2 regions of the Cytobacillus sp. MT66 genome follow, and region 2 is predicted to be linked to the other one. Evidence: a T-box and tRNA genes for the amino acid it is inferred to sense, from the RefSeq annotation. Region 2 holds a T-box; the other holds one or more tRNA genes.
The links. The T-box of region 2 lies ahead of glyQ (glycine--tRNA ligase subunit alpha). A T-box ahead of a tRNA ligase gene usually reads a tRNA of that ligase, here a tRNA-Gly.
Positions count from the first base shown of each region.

Region 1 (8,722 bases), on a different contig from region 2:
CCGATGGATGGAAGTATTCTTCCACAAGTCTTTCAAGTGCTTCCTCGAGACCAAAGAGCTCATTGCTGAAAAAGCTGTATCTTTTATGACCATTGACCTCTTCGATTCCAGCATCTTTAATCATATTGTATACACGTGAATGTGCCGATTGGGCAACCCAAGGCTTCTCTTTAATAATTTCCAAATACTCAGCAAAAGTCCCTTCCCACTTAAGCTTCTCTTCTTCGTGTCGATACATCTCAATTTTTTTTAGTATATCCATATGGACCTCCCCCTGTCGCTTAATCAGAGACGATTAATATACTGTATGCACTTGTTCAAATGAACATGCTAATTGGGTCTTAGTTTTTGCCCGTCCGATTTGCTGGTAAAATAAAGGAGTTCTATAAAATGGCTTAATAAAAAAGGGTTTTTAAGAGAAATAATAAGGTATAGAAATCATTTTTCTTTTTAAGCATTCAGTGATAAAACTGTAAAAAATTCTCCACAGTTACCGTTCACAGTTTTTATGTAATAGGCTATAATAAATTTGTATAGGCTTGGATTGAAAGTGAAGGAGGATGTACATAAATGGGAACAATTCTAATTCTAGGCGTTATGGTTGCCTTCTTAGCAGCTATTTTCACTTCTGGCTACGAAGATAAACCTGAATCAAAATAATCGTAAATTGGGAAAGTCTCCGGTTTGCAAAAAAGCTGCTAAAGGGCATCCCTTTAGCAGCTTTTCTATTTAAGATCGATATAATCCTGCTGTCGAAGGCCTTCATATATTAGGATTGCAGCCGTATTTGAAAGATTTAATGAACGGACCTTTTCATTCATCGGTATTCTTACAGCACGGTCCTTATTAGCTTCAATCATTTCTCTTGGCAATCCGGTTGTCTCTTTTCCAAATATGAAATAATAATCTTTTTTTCGATCATGATAATCAAAGTCAGAATGAGACTTTGTTCCAAACTTTGTCAAATAGAAAAATTCTCCGCCTGAATTCTTCTCGAAAAATTCATCAAGAGAATCATAATAAACAATTTTTACATACGGCCAATAATCTAATCCTGCCCGCTTAAGCATTTTATCCTCTGTTGAAAATCCAAGCGGCCGAATTAAATGCAGTTCGGTACCTGTTGCCGCACAAGTCCGCGCAATATTTCCTGTATTAGCAGGGAGCTCTGGCTGATATAATACTACATGCAGTGCCATGACTTTCACCTCGAAAATTATGTTATCATCGTTTTAATAGTAACGATAATTGCCGATTACCTGTCGTCGACAATGGTCAGGAATTTATATTTAATATTAGGGGTATAGGCTGTCGAATTTGTATAATCCCAATACCTCATCCGGCTATTGTAGGTATGTGCGTTAACCAGAGGCATATTATCAGCATCCTTGGCGGTTACAATGGTCGTATGGTCAAATCGGCCATCTCCCTGAAAATCATAGCAAATGACATCGCCCAAAAGCAGCTCTTCTGGGCTTGATACCTCTTTTGCACGCAGGCCTATCGACGATTGAGGCAAATGCAGTCGAAAAGCATGAGCCACTGACCAGCTATAGCTCCAATTATTACTTTGCATCCACCAGCCTTTGCCGCGGTTTGGATAGCCTCTCATCGGTGCTTCTCCCACATGCAGGCATTGGGAAATATAATTTGTACAATCTACTTCAAATGTTTTATAAGCTGGATTATAGCTGTTCCACCATTTTTCTGCATACTGAACGGCTTTTAAGCGGTCATATTGGTAGCTTATTCTAAGATCCTCCTCTGCCTTCTCAATGGGAAAATCCTTTTTCGAAACCTGTTCAAATGGGTTGGTTTCTTTATCTTCTACTAATACACCCTTATAGAACTCAGCTATTCGCTTTTCAATTTCTTCTTCCATAAATATTAACTCTTTGTGTTTAATTAAATATTTAAAATGAACATTGTAATGGACCGTCTGTGTTTCTTGATCCTTTTGACCAATGTCTATGATTTTTCCGGATGCGCGGGCCTTCACAATTTCACCGGAACGCCTGGATAGCCCCTCTTTTTTTTGCTCAATTTTTGGGCAATAGTGAACTGAATTTCTCGGAGAAGAAATACACTGCTCGACTCTTTTAGCTAAATGTTCCTGCAGCTGTTCTCTCATGTTCTCCACTCCTTTCCATTGTATATATATGAAAGGAAAATGGATTTCACTTCATTAAAAAGAGCAGTGTAGGTGCCATTTTTTTCTAAATAAAAAATTCCAGTCCCCGGGAGATTTCCTCTAAAACTTCTTCCTCTTTTTCAAGGCTTTGTGCTGCTTCCAACGCCTCACGCGCCTGTTCACCGCCAATTTTCCCTAATGCCCATGCAGCCGTACCACGAATCACAGGACGGGAGTCTTTTGTCATTACTTCGATAAGATCATTAACCGCTGTTTCGTCTTTAAAATGAGCTAATGCTACAATTGCATTGCGCTGAATGGGCTTTTTTCCTCTCCAGGAACCGGCAAGGGATCCAAACTTTTCCTTAAATTGGCGATTGCTTATCTGCAAAAGCGGCTTTAATAAAGGTTTGACCATTTCGGGATCTGGCTCCATTTCTTCATGGAAATGGAAGTTCCGCCCCTTATTTTCAGGACAGGCCGTCTGGCAGGAATCACAACCATAAATCCGATTGCCGATCTTTTCACGAAACTCTTCCGGAAGAGACTCTTTTGTTTGCGTTAAAAAACTGATACAGCGCTGAGCGTTAATCTGTCCTCCTTGAACTAAGGCACCTGTAGGACAAGCTTCGAGGCATTTCGTGCATGAACCACAGCGATCCTCGATTGGCTGATCGGGTTCAAATGGAATCGTTGTAATCATTTCTCCTAAATACACATAGGATCCGAATTCTGGTGTAATAATTGCGCAGTTTTTCCCGCTCCAGCCAATACCCGCACGTTCGGCCACAGCCCGGTCTGATAATTCGCCTGTGTCCACCATCGATTTGCATTTGGCATCCGGCATTTTTGAATATATAAATTCCTCAAGCTTCTGCAGACGATCCCGTAAAATGAGATGATAGTCTAATCCCCAAGAAGCACGACAAAAAATCCCCCTGCGTTCACCCTTTTTGCTGACAGGCCTATTTTCCATTTTTGAAGGGTATGCCAAGGCGACCGCTATAATTGAACGGGGCTGATTCATTAATAAGGAAGGATTGACTCGTTTTTCAATATCAGGTTCCTCGAAACCGGATTGGTACTGCAGCTCCTGCTGCCGAATAAGACGATTTTTTAGATCATCGAAAGTATTTGCAGTAGTAAAACCAATTTTATCAATGCCGATTGTCTTGCTGTACTCGATAACCTCCTGTTTAAACTGAGCATAGTCCATGCAGTTCCCTCCTTTCCTATTTTTTTATAAAAAGGTAATTGTTTTAGGTATAAATCATTATTATGATAAACTATTTTCAAGCAAATTTGGAGGTGGAATGCTTGGAAATTCATCTGTCTCAAGAACTCTGTACACTTTTTCCGGGTTTCAAAGTCGGAGTTATACATTATCAGCAAATAGAGGTAGGAGATTCCCCGCAAATGGTGAAGGGCCGGCTGCAATTATTCCAAGAATCTATTTTCTTTGATTTAGAAGAAAAAAATGTGACTGATTTAGAAGGTATTAAGGAATGGAGACAGATCTTTAAAACGGCCGGGAAAGACCCGAACCGTTATCGGCATTCAGCTGAAGCCTTATTTCGCAGGGTAAAAAAGCAAAACTATCTAACCCCAGTAAACAGCGCGATAGACATCAATAATTTCTTTTCACTGCAGTATCAGATTCCTATCGGCGTATATGATGCAGATAAGATTCAGGGAGATGCTGACATTCGGCTAGGCAGTGCAGGCGAAGAATATGAAGGTCTCAATGGACGAATCAATTCGGCTGAAAAATTAATCAGCTCCACTGATGAAATTGGACCGTTCGGCAGTCCATTTGTTGATTCTGTAAGAACCTCTGTGACAGAGGAAACATCTAATGCCCTTCAGCTTATTTATTTGCGCCCTTCGCTCGATCTTGAGGATGCAAAGAAAATGGTTGAATCCCTGATGAATATGTTTATTCAAATTCATGGGGGCACGGGTACATTTGACATATTAGGCTGCTAAAAGGACAAGGGGCGCTGTGTTTTTTCATGAAAAAACGCAGCGCCTCGTTCTCTTTCGAACCGAAACACTGCGTTGTGATATGTATGGAGCGGGTGATGGGAATCGAACCCACGACAACAGCTTGGAAGGCTGTAGTTTTACCACTAAACTACACCCGCATTTTATAGAATTATATGTATGCAATATACTACAGTATTAAAAAATAAAAACAGGTTTCCCTGTCATTAAATTCCTCGTTTAAATTAACATCTTTATAATACTCCCCTTTTCACAAAAATGTCAAGATATTTGTGTGAATTTGTCGAAATTCCTCTATTGCTTTTTTTAAAAAAATAACATTTGTGATTTAAAACACCCTAAACCTTGATTTAAATCAATGCCTCAGAATTTTTTCTTTTCTACAATTAACCTATAAGAAAGCTGATTACAAAAACAGTTTAGATCCCAAATATTCATTAAGAAGGTGTTGGATGTGGCTTGGGAAATTCACCAGATACTTAAATTTATGCACATTCTTTTAGGTATCGCCTGGGTTGGCGGAATCCTGTTTGTTGGCTGGGGCGTCTATCCAGCAGCAAAAAAGCTGGAAATTTCCGTTCGGCGAAAATTCCTGTTTGCTCTCATGAAACATACACACCTCTTATTTTCCCTCATCGGTGCTGGTGTGATTTTGACAGGAATTTTACTGGGGACAGTTTTAGGCCCAATTAACAACTGGAATGCCATTTGGCATACCACATACGGAAATATCTGGTTCACTGCTCTTATGATCTCACTAATTACGCTATTTTGGGGAATTTTTGTTGGATACAAAAAAACAATGAGAGTTCTTACTAATGATCATCTCTGGCAGCTTGCCGAAACAGGCGAAGCCGAGCCTTTAAATAAAGCGATGCGAGCTGTTACAGTGCTAGAATCCGTTGAGGTATTAGGCTTTATGATTTTACTCGGCTGTATGATATTACTTTAATCAATAAGGGGGATTAAACTATGTACGCTAATGAAGCGAAGACATCGGAAATAGACCCTGAACATTACTCTTATCGGTTTACATGGCTTCACCTTTTTCGTCCAATGACCTTGACAGGAACCATCACACCAGCTCTTGTTGGGACAGCATTGGCAGCACAAAACGGGCATATTCGTCTGGATCTTTTTTTCGCCTACCTGATGGCAGTTCTATTAATTCAGGCGACAACCAATATGCTGAACGACTATTTTGATTTCAAACATGGTCAGGATCAGGAAAAATGGATCAGCCTGGATGAGCCTGGATATGGAAATGGGCCGCATTATCACTCGATTCCATTTGCAGCGGCCGCAATGATTTTAATGGCAGCGTTGATCGGAGTTTGGCTTGCAGCTCAAAGCAGTTACTGGATTATTCTTGTTGGAGCTCTTGGGATTATTTTTGGTTATTTTTATTCTGCTGGCCCCTATCCTCTATCTTCACTTGGGCTTGGCGAGCTTGTTGCAGCTGTCTTTCTTGGTTTTGTATCAACTTCATTGCCTTATGTCATCCAAGGACATCCATTTGACAGCCATATTTTCATCGTTGCCTTAACCTTTGCCTTACTAATCTCTTCGTTAATTTTGACAAACAATATTAGGGATATGGCAAAGGATCTGCCATTCCGGCGAACGATTGCCATTAGAATCGGCAGGATCAAAGCTTCACGGTTACTTTTCGGGCTTTTGCTATTCGTGTACATTTGGATGTTTGTCCTTATGATAATTGGTGCCATTCCATGGATAGCTGCAGGAGTATTACTCGCTTCACCACTTGCTTATCGATTAGCCTGGTCTCTTCGTCCAGGATCTAAACGGGAAGATGAAATCAAGGGAATGAAGCTTGCAGCCCAGCATCATTGGGCATTTGGCTTACTGTTTGCAGCTTGTTTATGGATTACCATCCTTTAATTCACCGGATCCATATGATGAGCCTGTTTCTTTGAGGAACGGGTTCATCTGCCACAGTTTGCCTAAAAATTTAACAGCATTTATGATCCTGCTTTATTAATAATTGAGTTAATCGTATCCATTCTCTTGCCGCAAATGATAAATAGCGATCTTTTCTCCAAATAATGCCCAAATGCCAAGGTATGATGGGCTCAATTAGAGGTATAATCGAGATCTTCTTCTGATTAATTTGTCTGCAAATCGTTTCAGGAAGCAGTGCAATGCCAAGATTTGCGGTCACCATTTCGCTGATAAAATCCCACTGCGAGCTTTCATTAATAACTTTCGGCTGAAACCCTGCCTGCAGGCATTCTGATATAATCCGATCATGAAGAGCAAAATCTTTGCGAAAGAGAATAAAGGATTCATTTTCTAATTCTGCAAGTCTTACGGATTGCCTTCCACTTAACCGATGACTTGGATGGGCAACGAGCATAAGCGGCTCACAGACAAAGGAAAAGGAATGAAAAAGGGTGTCTTTAACCGGCAAAACAACCACTCCTAAATCAAGTGCCCCAGTTTTTACATCATTTTCTATCTTAACTGCTCCATCCTCGACAAGCTGGATTTGGATATTAGGATATTTTTGATGAAATTCTTGAATTACCTTTGGGAAAAATTGCGCACCAGCCATAGGTGGCAATCCGATGTGAAGGTTTCCTTTTTTTAGTTCCATTAAATCGTCCAATTCGGCAATTAAGCTTTCGAAGGACTTGATCATAGCCTGTGCCCGGCTAAAAAGGATTTCCCCTGCATCAGTCAGTTTAATATGCTTGCTTGATCGGTCAAAAAGTGTGACACCTAACTCTTCTTCTAAACTTTTCACCATTTTGCTTATAGCTGACTGAGAAACATAAAGTTTTTCGGCTGCCCTTGTAAAATTCCCTTCTGAAGCGGCAGCCACAAAATATTTTAAATGCTGGATGTCCAATTCATAACCCGCTTTCATGAAAGTTTGGAATGGCTGTCATTCTGATTATTCATTTTACCTATGATGCAGACCGCTGTACACTTATTGGAGAAAAAGCTAAAGGACGGGTAACATGAAAAAAATACTGATAGGGTTTCTTCAAGTGTTAATTTTAACTCTTTTTACCTTCCTAATGGAAAAGATCTCAGCCCTGCTTCACCTCCCCATACCTGGAAGCATGATCGGGTTAATCGTATTATTTATTTTATTAAAAACAAATGTTGTTAAATTAAAGTGGATTGATCTAGGTGGAAGCTGGCTGGTAGCTGAAATGCTTCTATTTTTTATTCCCTCTGCTGTTGGCGTCATTCGTTATGGGGATTTGATGCTGGATAATGGCTGGAAGGTAATAGCGGTCATCATCCTTAGCTCATCCGCTGTAATGATAGGTTCCGGTATGTTAGCTGAAAAAATGGCACGGCAAAAGGAGGCGAAGGTTAATCATGCAAGCAATGATGGGATTCATTCTTACCATTAGTGCGTATTGGGGAGCAAAATGGTGCTACACAAAGACGAAAAAAGTTTATCTTTCCCCTTTGCTTGTTGCCCCGATTTTAATCATCGGGGTATTGGTATTTTGCCAATTAAGCTATGAATCTTATAATTATGGAGCCAAATGGCTTACAGATATATTACAGCCAGCAACGGTCGCGTTAGCCATTCCGCTCTATCGCTATTATCCTATATTAAAAAAATATATGTATGAAATTCTGCTAAGTGTATGCCTGGGAGCGTTAATTTCAATCCTGTCATCCTTTTTTATTGCCGGGATGCTGCATTTAAATCCCAAATTAATAACCAGCATCGTCCCCTACTCTATTACCACCCCTTTTGCTATGAGAGTTTCTGATAAAATAAGCGGCATCCCTACCATCACAGCCGTTTTTTTCATTATTACCGGAATTGTCGGGATGGTACTTGGACCATTGATTATTCAAATGTTTCACATCAAAAGTAATATTGCTAAAGGTGTGCTGCTGGGAACCAGTTCACACGGAGCAGGAACTTCTAAAGCATTGGAATTAAGCAGCACAGCGGGGGCTGTCTCAAGCATCTGCATGGTAATCGCCGCAATTTTTTCTTTTTGCATCACTCCATGGGTTTATATGCATTTTCTCAAATAATAAGATAGGGATAAACGCAATTTTGTCCCTGATGAAAATAAATAAAAAGGGCCCAGCTAATACAAGCTGAGGCTCTTTTTACTCGATATATTTTAGTTATTTATTAATAAATTTCCAGATTACGGACATATTATTCTTTGATGTATTGATAAACAGGAGGATTGCTTATGGAAAGTAATCATGAGTATATAAAGCTAACAACAGCTGAAATTGGTGTTCTTTGGTCGACATATATAGAAAATACAGCAATAAGGTGCTTTTATAAACATTTTCTTCAGCATCTTCAGGATGTTGAAATAAAAGCGATTATTGAAGAAACTTTAAACTTAGTTGAAAACAATATCGAAAAGATTAAATCAATTTTTGAAGAAGAAAATATTGCTATGCCCCAAGGTTTTTCAGATAATGATGTTGATTTAAAGGCTCCTGCTTTGTACTCAGATTTATTCGCATTGAGTTTTTTGTATCGTGGCGGACAAGTAATTATGCCATATTATGCTAATGTACTTACTAAAGTATCTTGCATCGATATTTATCAGATTTTTTCCGAAT
Region 1 is NZ_JBXAFB010000015.1:56,127-64,848, forward strand. It holds gene AC1Q59_RS20955 (PrkA family serine protein kinase) at 1-262, opposite strand, end outside; gene trmL (tRNA (uridine(34)/cytosine(34)/5-carboxymethylaminomethyluridine(34)-2'-O)-methyltransferase TrmL) at 726-1,199, opposite strand; gene AC1Q59_RS20965 (amidase domain-containing protein) at 1,256-2,131, opposite strand; gene queG (tRNA epoxyqueuosine(34) reductase QueG) at 2,217-3,347, opposite strand; gene AC1Q59_RS20975 (B3/B4 domain-containing protein) at 3,449-4,117, shown strand; tRNA gene AC1Q59_RS20980 (tRNA-Gly) at 4,202-4,275, opposite strand; gene AC1Q59_RS20985 (hypothetical protein) at 4,590-5,087, shown strand; gene menA (1,4-dihydroxy-2-naphthoate octaprenyltransferase) at 5,108-6,037, shown strand; gene cidR (cidABC operon transcriptional activator CidR) at 6,108-7,007, opposite strand; gene AC1Q59_RS21000 (CidA/LrgA family protein) at 7,120-7,524, shown strand; gene AC1Q59_RS21005 (LrgB family protein) at 7,490-8,170, shown strand; gene AC1Q59_RS21010 (DUF3231 family protein) at 8,338-8,722, shown strand, end outside.
Region 1: it encodes a tRNA-Gly, which carries the amino acid that the T-box ahead of glyQ (glycine--tRNA ligase subunit alpha) is inferred to sense. The anticodon was not compared.

Region 2 (8,722 bases):
AGTTGCTGAACAAACAATCCGATCCCCCATCACCATTGAAGATAAGGCAAGTACGGAGAAGAAGAAAAAAGAAGCAGCTGACCATGTTCAAGATGTCTATGTTGTTAAAAAAGAAATTGCTCAAAACCGGGTTGACCTAATTACATCTATATTTGATTCAGCAACCGAGGTCAATGATGAAATTCAAGATGAAATTGATGCAAAACAAAAAGAAGCTGAACAAAGAGATGGCGAGAAGAGTGAGATCCCGAATATTACAGAACCCTCTCCTTCGCAAAAGTCAGCAAAAATGAAGGAAAAATTAACAGAGGATGTCACAAGGGAAATTTCAGATCAGACGCTCCAGGCACTAGTACAGGCATCTAAAGAGGACCTAACAATTGCCAAAGATCTAACGGTTACAGCCGTTCACAATGTGATGAACAGAAGAATTCCCGCAGATGAAGTGGAAAATTCAAAGCGGCGTCTGGAAGAAGAGCTAAGGTATACAAGTCTTGGTTCGGGATTAAAAGCAGCGGCGATTGAATTGGGAAGATACGCCATTTATCAGAATGAATTTTATGATCCGACTGCTACAGAAGAAATGCGCCAGCAGGCTGTAGAAAGTGTAGAGCCTGTAAAGATTCTTCAGGGGCAAATAATCGTTGAAGAGGAACAATTAATCAGCCGTGAAATATACAGGCAGCTGGAGCTTGTCGGTCTTCTCGATAATAATAATTCCATTCAGCCTTTTGTTGGATTAACATTAATCATATTCATTATTCTGTCTGCGCTGTACTATTATTTTAACGAGCTAAGGGCAAAGCCTGAGTTAAAGCAGAGCTTCATGCTTTTATTTAGTTTAATTTTTGCTATATCGATACTGATTATGAAAGGTGTCAGCCTATTTCCGGACTATCGGTTCCTGGATGCAAGCTACATATTCCCTGCTGCCATGGGCGGAATATTAATTCGAATCTTGATTAATGAGAGAATTGCCGTCTTGTTTACCATTATCATGGCCATTTGCGGAAGTGTAGTGTTCAATGAAGGGATTACAGGATCCTTTAACGTCTCTTCTGCCATTTATATCATGTGCAGCGGCCTTTCGGGCATTATCTTTTTAACAAAGCAGAAGTACCGTTCAAAAATCCTGCAGGCAGGAATGTTTATTTCCGGAGTGAATGTAATTGTCATCTTTGCACTTGTTCTATTAACAAATGGTCAATATGATGGGCTTGAATATAGCATCTACTTTGTAACTGGCATTGGATCAGGTATTTTGTCAGCTGTTCTCGCTGTGGGACTTCTGCCATTTTTTGAGGGAGGCTTCGGTATTCTCTCGACAATGAGACTGATTGAGCTGTCAAATCCAAATCATCCATTATTAAGAAAAATCCTGACGGAGGCTCCCGGCACGTATCATCATAGTGTTATGGTTGCCAATCTGTCAGAATCTGCCTGTGAGGCAATCGGGGCAAATGGCCTTTTAGCCAGAGTGGGCTGCTATTACCATGATATTGGAAAGACAAGGCGTCCGCATTTCTTTATAGAAAATCAGATGAACATTGAAAATCCGCATGACAGGCTTCCGCCGCAGACAAGTAAAAATATTATTATAGCTCATGCGGCAGATGGGGTGGAAATGCTCAAGAAACATAAAATGCCAAAGGAAATTGTTGATATCACTGAACAGCATCATGGAACAACACTCCTTAAATTTTTCTATCATAAGGCCCAACAGAACGGCCTGGATGTAAAAGAAGCAGACTATCGCTACCCAGGGCCAAAGGCACAGTCCAGAGAATCTGCTGTTGTTGGCATTGCAGACAGTGTCGAAGCAGCCGTAAGGTCTATGTCGAACCCGACACCGGATCAAATTGAAAAACTGGTCCGCAATATTATTGCAGACCGGCTTCAGGATGGACAGCTGAATGAATGTGATTTAACACTTAAGGAATTAGAGACTGTGGCTAACTCTTTTTGTGAGACATTGAACGGTATCTTCCATTCCAGAATTGAATACCCAGAAATGACAAAACAGAAGGTGAAACAAGCATGAGTTTAAGTATTGACTTTACTGATGAAACAAGTGAATTAACAGAAGAGCAAATTTCCTTTGTTGAAAAACTGCTTATTTTTGCAGCGGAAAGTGAAAGGATTGAGGAAGAAAGCGAGCTCTCCGTCACTTTTGTCACTAGTGAAAAAATAAGGGATATTAATAGAGAATACCGTAATAAAGACAGTGAGACCGACGTCATTTCTTTTGCATTGGAGGAGATGGGAGAAGGGGAAATGGAGCTGGTTGGTTTAGATATGCCAAGAGTGCTGGGTGATATTATCATATCTGTGGCAAGAACCCGCGAGCAGGCTGAGGAATATGGACATTCCTTTATGCGTGAACTTGGGTTTTTGGCTGTGCATGGGTTTTTGCATCTCCTTGGCTATGATCATATGGAACCTGAAGAGGAAAAAGTCATGTTTTCCCGCCAGAAGGAAATATTAGATGAATTTGGACTCTCGCGATAAAAAGTATCCGCTCATTTCATCCTTTAAATTTGCCTTTGCAGGAATAAAAAAAGCCGTTCTCGAAGAACGAAACATAAGAATCCATTTAACTGTATCTATTCTTGTGATTTTTGCAGGAGTCTGGTTTTCTATTTCTGCTATTGAATGGATACTAATTCTTTTTGCTATTGGCGGCATGCTGTCTTTAGAAATGCTTAATTCAGCGATTGAGCGTGTGGTGGATCTTGCTTCAAAGGAAATTCACCCGCTTGCCAAAGCGGCTAAGGACATGGCAGCAGGAGCCGTGCTCATCTACGCCATCATGTCTGTGATTATTGGCTTAATTATTTTTTTGCCAAAGCTGTTTTAAAAAAATTCAACAGTACCTGCTAACTGGGTCTGACAAGGTCAGACCTTTTCTATTTGTTTTTTTAGTCAATCATTGTTAAAATGACTAAACAAATTTAATCTGCTAAGGAAGATTAAGGAATTCTAAATTTATTTTTAGAAAATTCAAATATTTATATTACATTTTTGCAACAATGACTGTATTTTGTGACAGAATGAGGTAAAATAAATGTAAGCGGTACCCATATCGGAAAGGAAGACAAATGTTGAAAGTACAAGAACTAATTGATGAAGCAAAAAAAGCAAGAGAACGGGCATATGTCCCTTACTCAAAATTTCCGGTCGGAGCGGCATTGTTAACAGATGATGGAAAGATTTATCATGGTTGCAATATTGAAAATGCTGCTTATAGCGTTTGTAATTGTGCCGAAAGAACAGCCATTTTTAAAGCTTATTCTGAAGGGGATCGGCAGTTCACTGCCATGGCTGTTGTTGCGGACACCGATCGGCCTTGTTCTCCGTGCGGAGCCTGCCGGCAAGTGATTGCTGAATTGTGCCCGAAGGATATGAAAGTAGTCCTAACAAACCTAAAAGGAAATATTCTTGAATTAACGATAGAAGAATTGCTGCCAGGAGCTTTTTCACCGGAGGACTTAAATGAATAAGACAACACAAGGATACAAATCAGGGTTTATCTCAATTATTGGACGCCCTAATGTAGGAAAATCCACTTTTTTAAATCGTGTAATCGGACAAAAGATTGCTATTATGAGCGATAAGCCGCAAACAACACGAAACAAGGTGCAAGGTGTACTAACAACGGATGATGCTCAATTGATTTTTATTGATACACCAGGCATTCATAAGCCAAAACATAAACTTGGCGATTTCATGATGAAGGTTGCGCAGAATACCCTAAAGGAAGTCGACTTAATTTTGTTTATGGTAAATGCAGCCGAGGGATTTGGCCGCGGAGAAGAATTTATTTTAGAAAAATTCCAATCAGTCAAAACGCCTATTTTTCTAGTTATTAATAAAATTGACCAGATTCATCCTGATGAACTGCTCAATGTCATTGAATCTTATAAAGAAAAATACAGCTTTAGTGAAATCATTCCTATTTCTGCCTTAGAAGGAAATAACGTGGAGCGATTGCTGGAGCAAATAAAGACCTATATTCCGGAGGGACCGCAATATTATCCTCCAGACCAAGTAACTGATCATCCTGAACGGTTCATAGTATCTGAGCTGATTAGAGAAAAAGCATTGCATTTGACCAGAGAGGAAATCCCCCATTCTCTTGCTGTTCTGATTGATAAAATGGAACGCCGCGATGATAAAGATATGATACATGTTATGGCAACCATCATCGTTGAGCGTGATTCGCAAAAGGGAATTGTTATTGGGAAACAAGGCAAAATGCTGAAGGAAATTGGAAAGCGGGCACGGCTCGATATTGAAAATCTCCTGGGATCAAAAGTGTTTTTAGAGCTTTGGGTAAAGGTACAAAAGGATTGGCGCAACAAAATGTCTCAATTAAGAGATTTTGGCTTTAGGGAAGACGAATATTAAAAATAGCCTATATGGTTATTGTCCCGCACTATCTACTGTATTTAAAATGCCAATAAATTATGTCCAATTTTTATTGACAATATTTTCTCTAATGAATTTTATAATGACAGGCCATGATAATGTTAAGGATTTGGGATAAGTAAGTGTTTTAGCACCAGATGTTGCTATAAAAGAATTGCGTTTAAAAACGGAAAGGTGGGGTTTCAATGATTGATTTTACCTGGAAGGTATTTTCGCAGACAGGTAATATTGACACATATCTTCTTTTAAAGGAGTTAGAAAAGGAAACTCAAGATTTAACCGGAAGTCATGACGCAGAATCAGCAGAGGTAGACTTTCCCATCTCATAGGTTTGTCACAGTATAGGGATGGTGGCATGGATGCTTGAAAAATGTGAAGGCATCGTTATTAGAACAACAAACTATGGTGAAACAAATAAAATCGTTACTCTATATACCCGCGAATGGGGGAAAGTTGGTGTGATGGCGCGAGGGGCTAAGAAGCCAAACAGCAGACTCGCTGCTGTCACCCAGCTTTTTACATATGGCTACTTTTTAGTACAGAAAAGCAATGGGCTTGGGGGAATGCAGCAGGGGGAAATGATCACCCCAATGCGTTCAATCAAAGAAGATATTTTTCTTACTGCATACGCTAGCTACATCATAGATCTTCTTGACAAGAGTACAGATGAAAGAAAACCTAATCCTTTTTTATTTGAACTTCTTTACCAAACGCTAAATTTAATTAATGAAGGCTATGATGCAGAAATCATTGTTCATATATTTGAAATGAAGATGCTTAATACATTAGGCCTATATCCTGTTTTAAATCAATGTTCCGTTTGTGGAAACACAGAGGGACATTTTTCATTTTCCATTCGCGAAGGTGGCCTAATCTGTCATCAATGTCTGGAAAAGGACCCCTATCATATCAAAATTTCTGAGGCAGCCGTAAAGCTTCTTAGGCTGTTTTATTACTTTGATCTATCAAGAATCGGAAATATATCTGTAAAGCCCGAGACAAGAGCAGATCTTAAAAAAGTTATTGATGCATATTATGAGGAATACTCCGGTCTAAATTTAAAAACCAAGAGGTTTCTAAATCAAATGGGGAAGTTCGGAGAAATGCTGTAATAGCTGTTATATCGCTTAATATTGACAATTGATTTTATTTCCGCTATGATTCAAACTATCAATGAAGTAAATAGCTGCAAAGATGGAGAGGAGTACTTAGCCCACTCAATGGTAGCGACCCTGGGGCGGTGAAAGCCGGGGATTGAACGTTAAGGAAGGCGCTCTTGAGCAGTATAGTAATAAAGTGGCTGCATATGCAGCAAATAGGGTGGAACCGCGGGTAACTCTCGTCCCTATGCTTTCAGGCATAGGGATGGGAGTTTTTTTGTTTTTATTTTTAATTGTGTTAAATGATTTTATTGTTTAACAACTCAGTTGATTGGAGTGGAGGGCGCGAAGACTCCTGTGGGAGTACGGGACAGGGGAGACCCCGCAGGAGCAAAGCGACGAGGAGGCTCCCCGGGCCGCCCACGGAAAGCGAAGCGCCCGGAACGGAAATCAACGGCCAAGTTTTACAAACCTTTAAACATGAAAGGAAGGGTACAATGAACATTCAAAACATGATTTTAACCCTGCAAAAGCATTGGTCAGATTACGGCTGTATTTTAATGCAGGCCTATGACGTCGAAAAAGGTGCCGGCACAATGAGCCCGTACACATTTCTAAGGGCTATTGGACCAGAGCCGTGGAACGTGGCTTATGTCGAGCCATCACGCCGCCCAGCCGACGGACGTTATGGTGAAAACCCGAACCGCCTGTATCAGCACCACCAGTTTCAAGTCATTATGAAGCCATCACCGGATAACATCCAAGAATTGTACTTAGATTCTCTTCGCGCTCTCGGTATCGATCCGCTTGAACATGATATCCGTTTTGTTGAGGATAACTGGGAGAATCCATCTTTAGGGTGTGCCGGTTTAGGATGGGAAGTTTGGCTTGATGGAATGGAAATTACTCAGTTTACATACTTCCAGCAAGTTGGAGGAATTGAGTGTAAGCCAGTTTCAGTAGAAATCACATATGGAATCGAACGATTAGCTTCCTATATTCAGGATAAGGAAAATGTCTTTGATCTTGAATGGACAAATGGTTTTACGGTTCGTGATATCTTTGGCCAGCCTGAATATGAACATTCAAAATATACTTTTGAAACCTCTGATACAGAAATGCTGTTTAATTTATTTAATGTTTACGAAAAAGAAGCACATAGACAAATGGAAGAGGGACTTGTGCATCCTGCCTATGATTATGTCTTAAAGTGCTCCCATACCTTTAACCTTTTAGATGCGAAAGGCGCAATCTCTGTGACTGAAAGAACAGGATACATTGCGAGATGCCGGAATCTGGCGAGAAAAATCGCCAAAACTTTCTACGAGGAGCGGGAAAAGCTTGGATTCCCTATTTTAAAAGCAAAGGAGGAGAAGTAATGATGGCAGCAAAAGATCTTTTATTAGAAATTGGCCTGGAAGAAATGCCGGCAAGATTTGTTACAAGTTCAATGGAGCAGCTGTCAGACAGAATACGTGCATGGCTGACTGAACACAAAATTTCATTTGAAAGCATTTATGCTTTTTCATCGCCAAGACGCTTAACCGTGCTTGTTGAAAGTGTAAATGAAGTTCAAGAGGATATTCACGAAGAGGCTAAAGGTCCTGCAAGGAAAATTGCTCTTGATGAAAATGGTGAATGGACAAAGGCAGCAATCGGCTTTTGCCGCGGCCAGGGGGCAAGTGTAGAGGATATCTTTTTTAAGGAAATTAACGGCGTTGAATATGTTCATGTAAATAAATTTATTCAAGGCAAAGAGACCTTTGGTTTGCTGCCTGAACTTGAGAGTATTATCACATCCATGACCTTCCCGAAAAATATGCGCTGGGCTGATTCTGAACTAAGATATATCCGCCCGATTAAATGGATCATTGCATTGTATGGCAAAGAGGTTATTCCATTTTCGGTTGCTGGTGTTGAAACCTCTAACTGGACTATGGGCCACCGATTCCTCGGCGGAAAAATCGAGATCAATGAGCCAAAGGACTATGAGAAAGCACTTCTAGAGCAATATGTAATTGTTGATCCGGCAGAAAGAAAGAGCGGCATTCGTTCTCAGCTCGAAAAAATTGAAGAAGAAAATAATTGGGTGATCCCAGTTGACGAGGATCTTTTAGAGGAAGTAACGAACCTTGTTGAGTATCCAACAGCACTTTATGGGCGTTTTGAGGAGGAATTTTTAGAGATTCCTGACGAGGTTCTCATCACATCCATGAAAGAACATCAAAGATATTTCCCGGTTAAGGCAGCTGATGGCAAGCTTCTTCCATTCTTTGTCACTGTACGCAATGGCGGCCATGAACATCTAGAAACAGTTGCAAGAGGAAATGAAAAGGTGTTGCGTGCAAGATTATCTGATGCGGACTTTTTCTATAAGGAAGATCAAAAGATCGCCATTGAAACATCACTGAAAAAGTTAGAGTCAATTGTCTATCATGAAGAAATTGGAACACTTGCTCAAAAGGTTGAAAGAGTAAGAGGGCTGAATAATAAATTGGCAGAGATGCTTGCTTTTTCAAGTACAGAAAAAGAAGATGCAAATCGCGCAGCAGAAATTTGCAAATTTGACCTTGTGACAAATATGGTATATGAGTTTCCTGAGCTGCAAGGCTTTATGGGAGAAAAATATGCACTGCAAAAAGGTGAAAGCAAGGCTGCTGCTGCTGCAATCAATGAGCATTACATGCCAAGAAATGCTGAAGACCACACACCAGAAAGCAATGTAGGGGCGGCACTGTCAATTGCCGATAAAATGGATACAATTGCCTCCTTCTTTGCTATTGGAATTATTCCTAGCGGTTCACAGGATCCATATGCATTGCGGCGTCAGGCAACAGGAATTGTACAAACCCTGTTAAATAAAGATTGGAGCATTGCTTTAGAAGATATTATGGCGGAATCATTAGCTCTAATTGAAGACGCTGGGATTCTTAAAAAAGACAAAGCTGAAATAGAGCAGGAAATAATAACCTTCTTTAAATTAAGAATTAAACACATTTTACAGGAAAAGCATATTAGACATGACCTGATTGAAGCTGTTTTAGCAAATCAAATTGGCTCTTTGCCATCACTTGTGAACAAAGCCGAGATCCTTGAATTAAGCAAAGACGAAGAGGGATTTAAGGAAAATATTGAAGCGCTCAGCCGTGTCTTAAATATATCCTCTAAAGCGGAAAAAGCAGAAGAGGTGAATC
Region 2 is NZ_JBXAFB010000005.1:44,287-53,008, forward strand. It holds gene AC1Q59_RS10560 (HD family phosphohydrolase) at 1-2,041, shown strand, start outside; gene ybeY (rRNA maturation RNase YbeY) at 2,038-2,508, shown strand; gene AC1Q59_RS10570 (diacylglycerol kinase family protein) at 2,486-2,857, shown strand; gene AC1Q59_RS10575 (cytidine deaminase) at 3,099-3,500, shown strand; gene era (GTPase Era) at 3,493-4,407, shown strand; gene AC1Q59_RS10585 (YqzL family protein) at 4,614-4,757, shown strand; gene recO (DNA repair protein RecO) at 4,788-5,540, shown strand; T-box leader at 5,611-5,778, shown strand; gene glyQ (glycine--tRNA ligase subunit alpha) at 6,026-6,907, shown strand; gene glyS (glycine--tRNA ligase subunit beta) at 6,910-8,722, shown strand, end outside.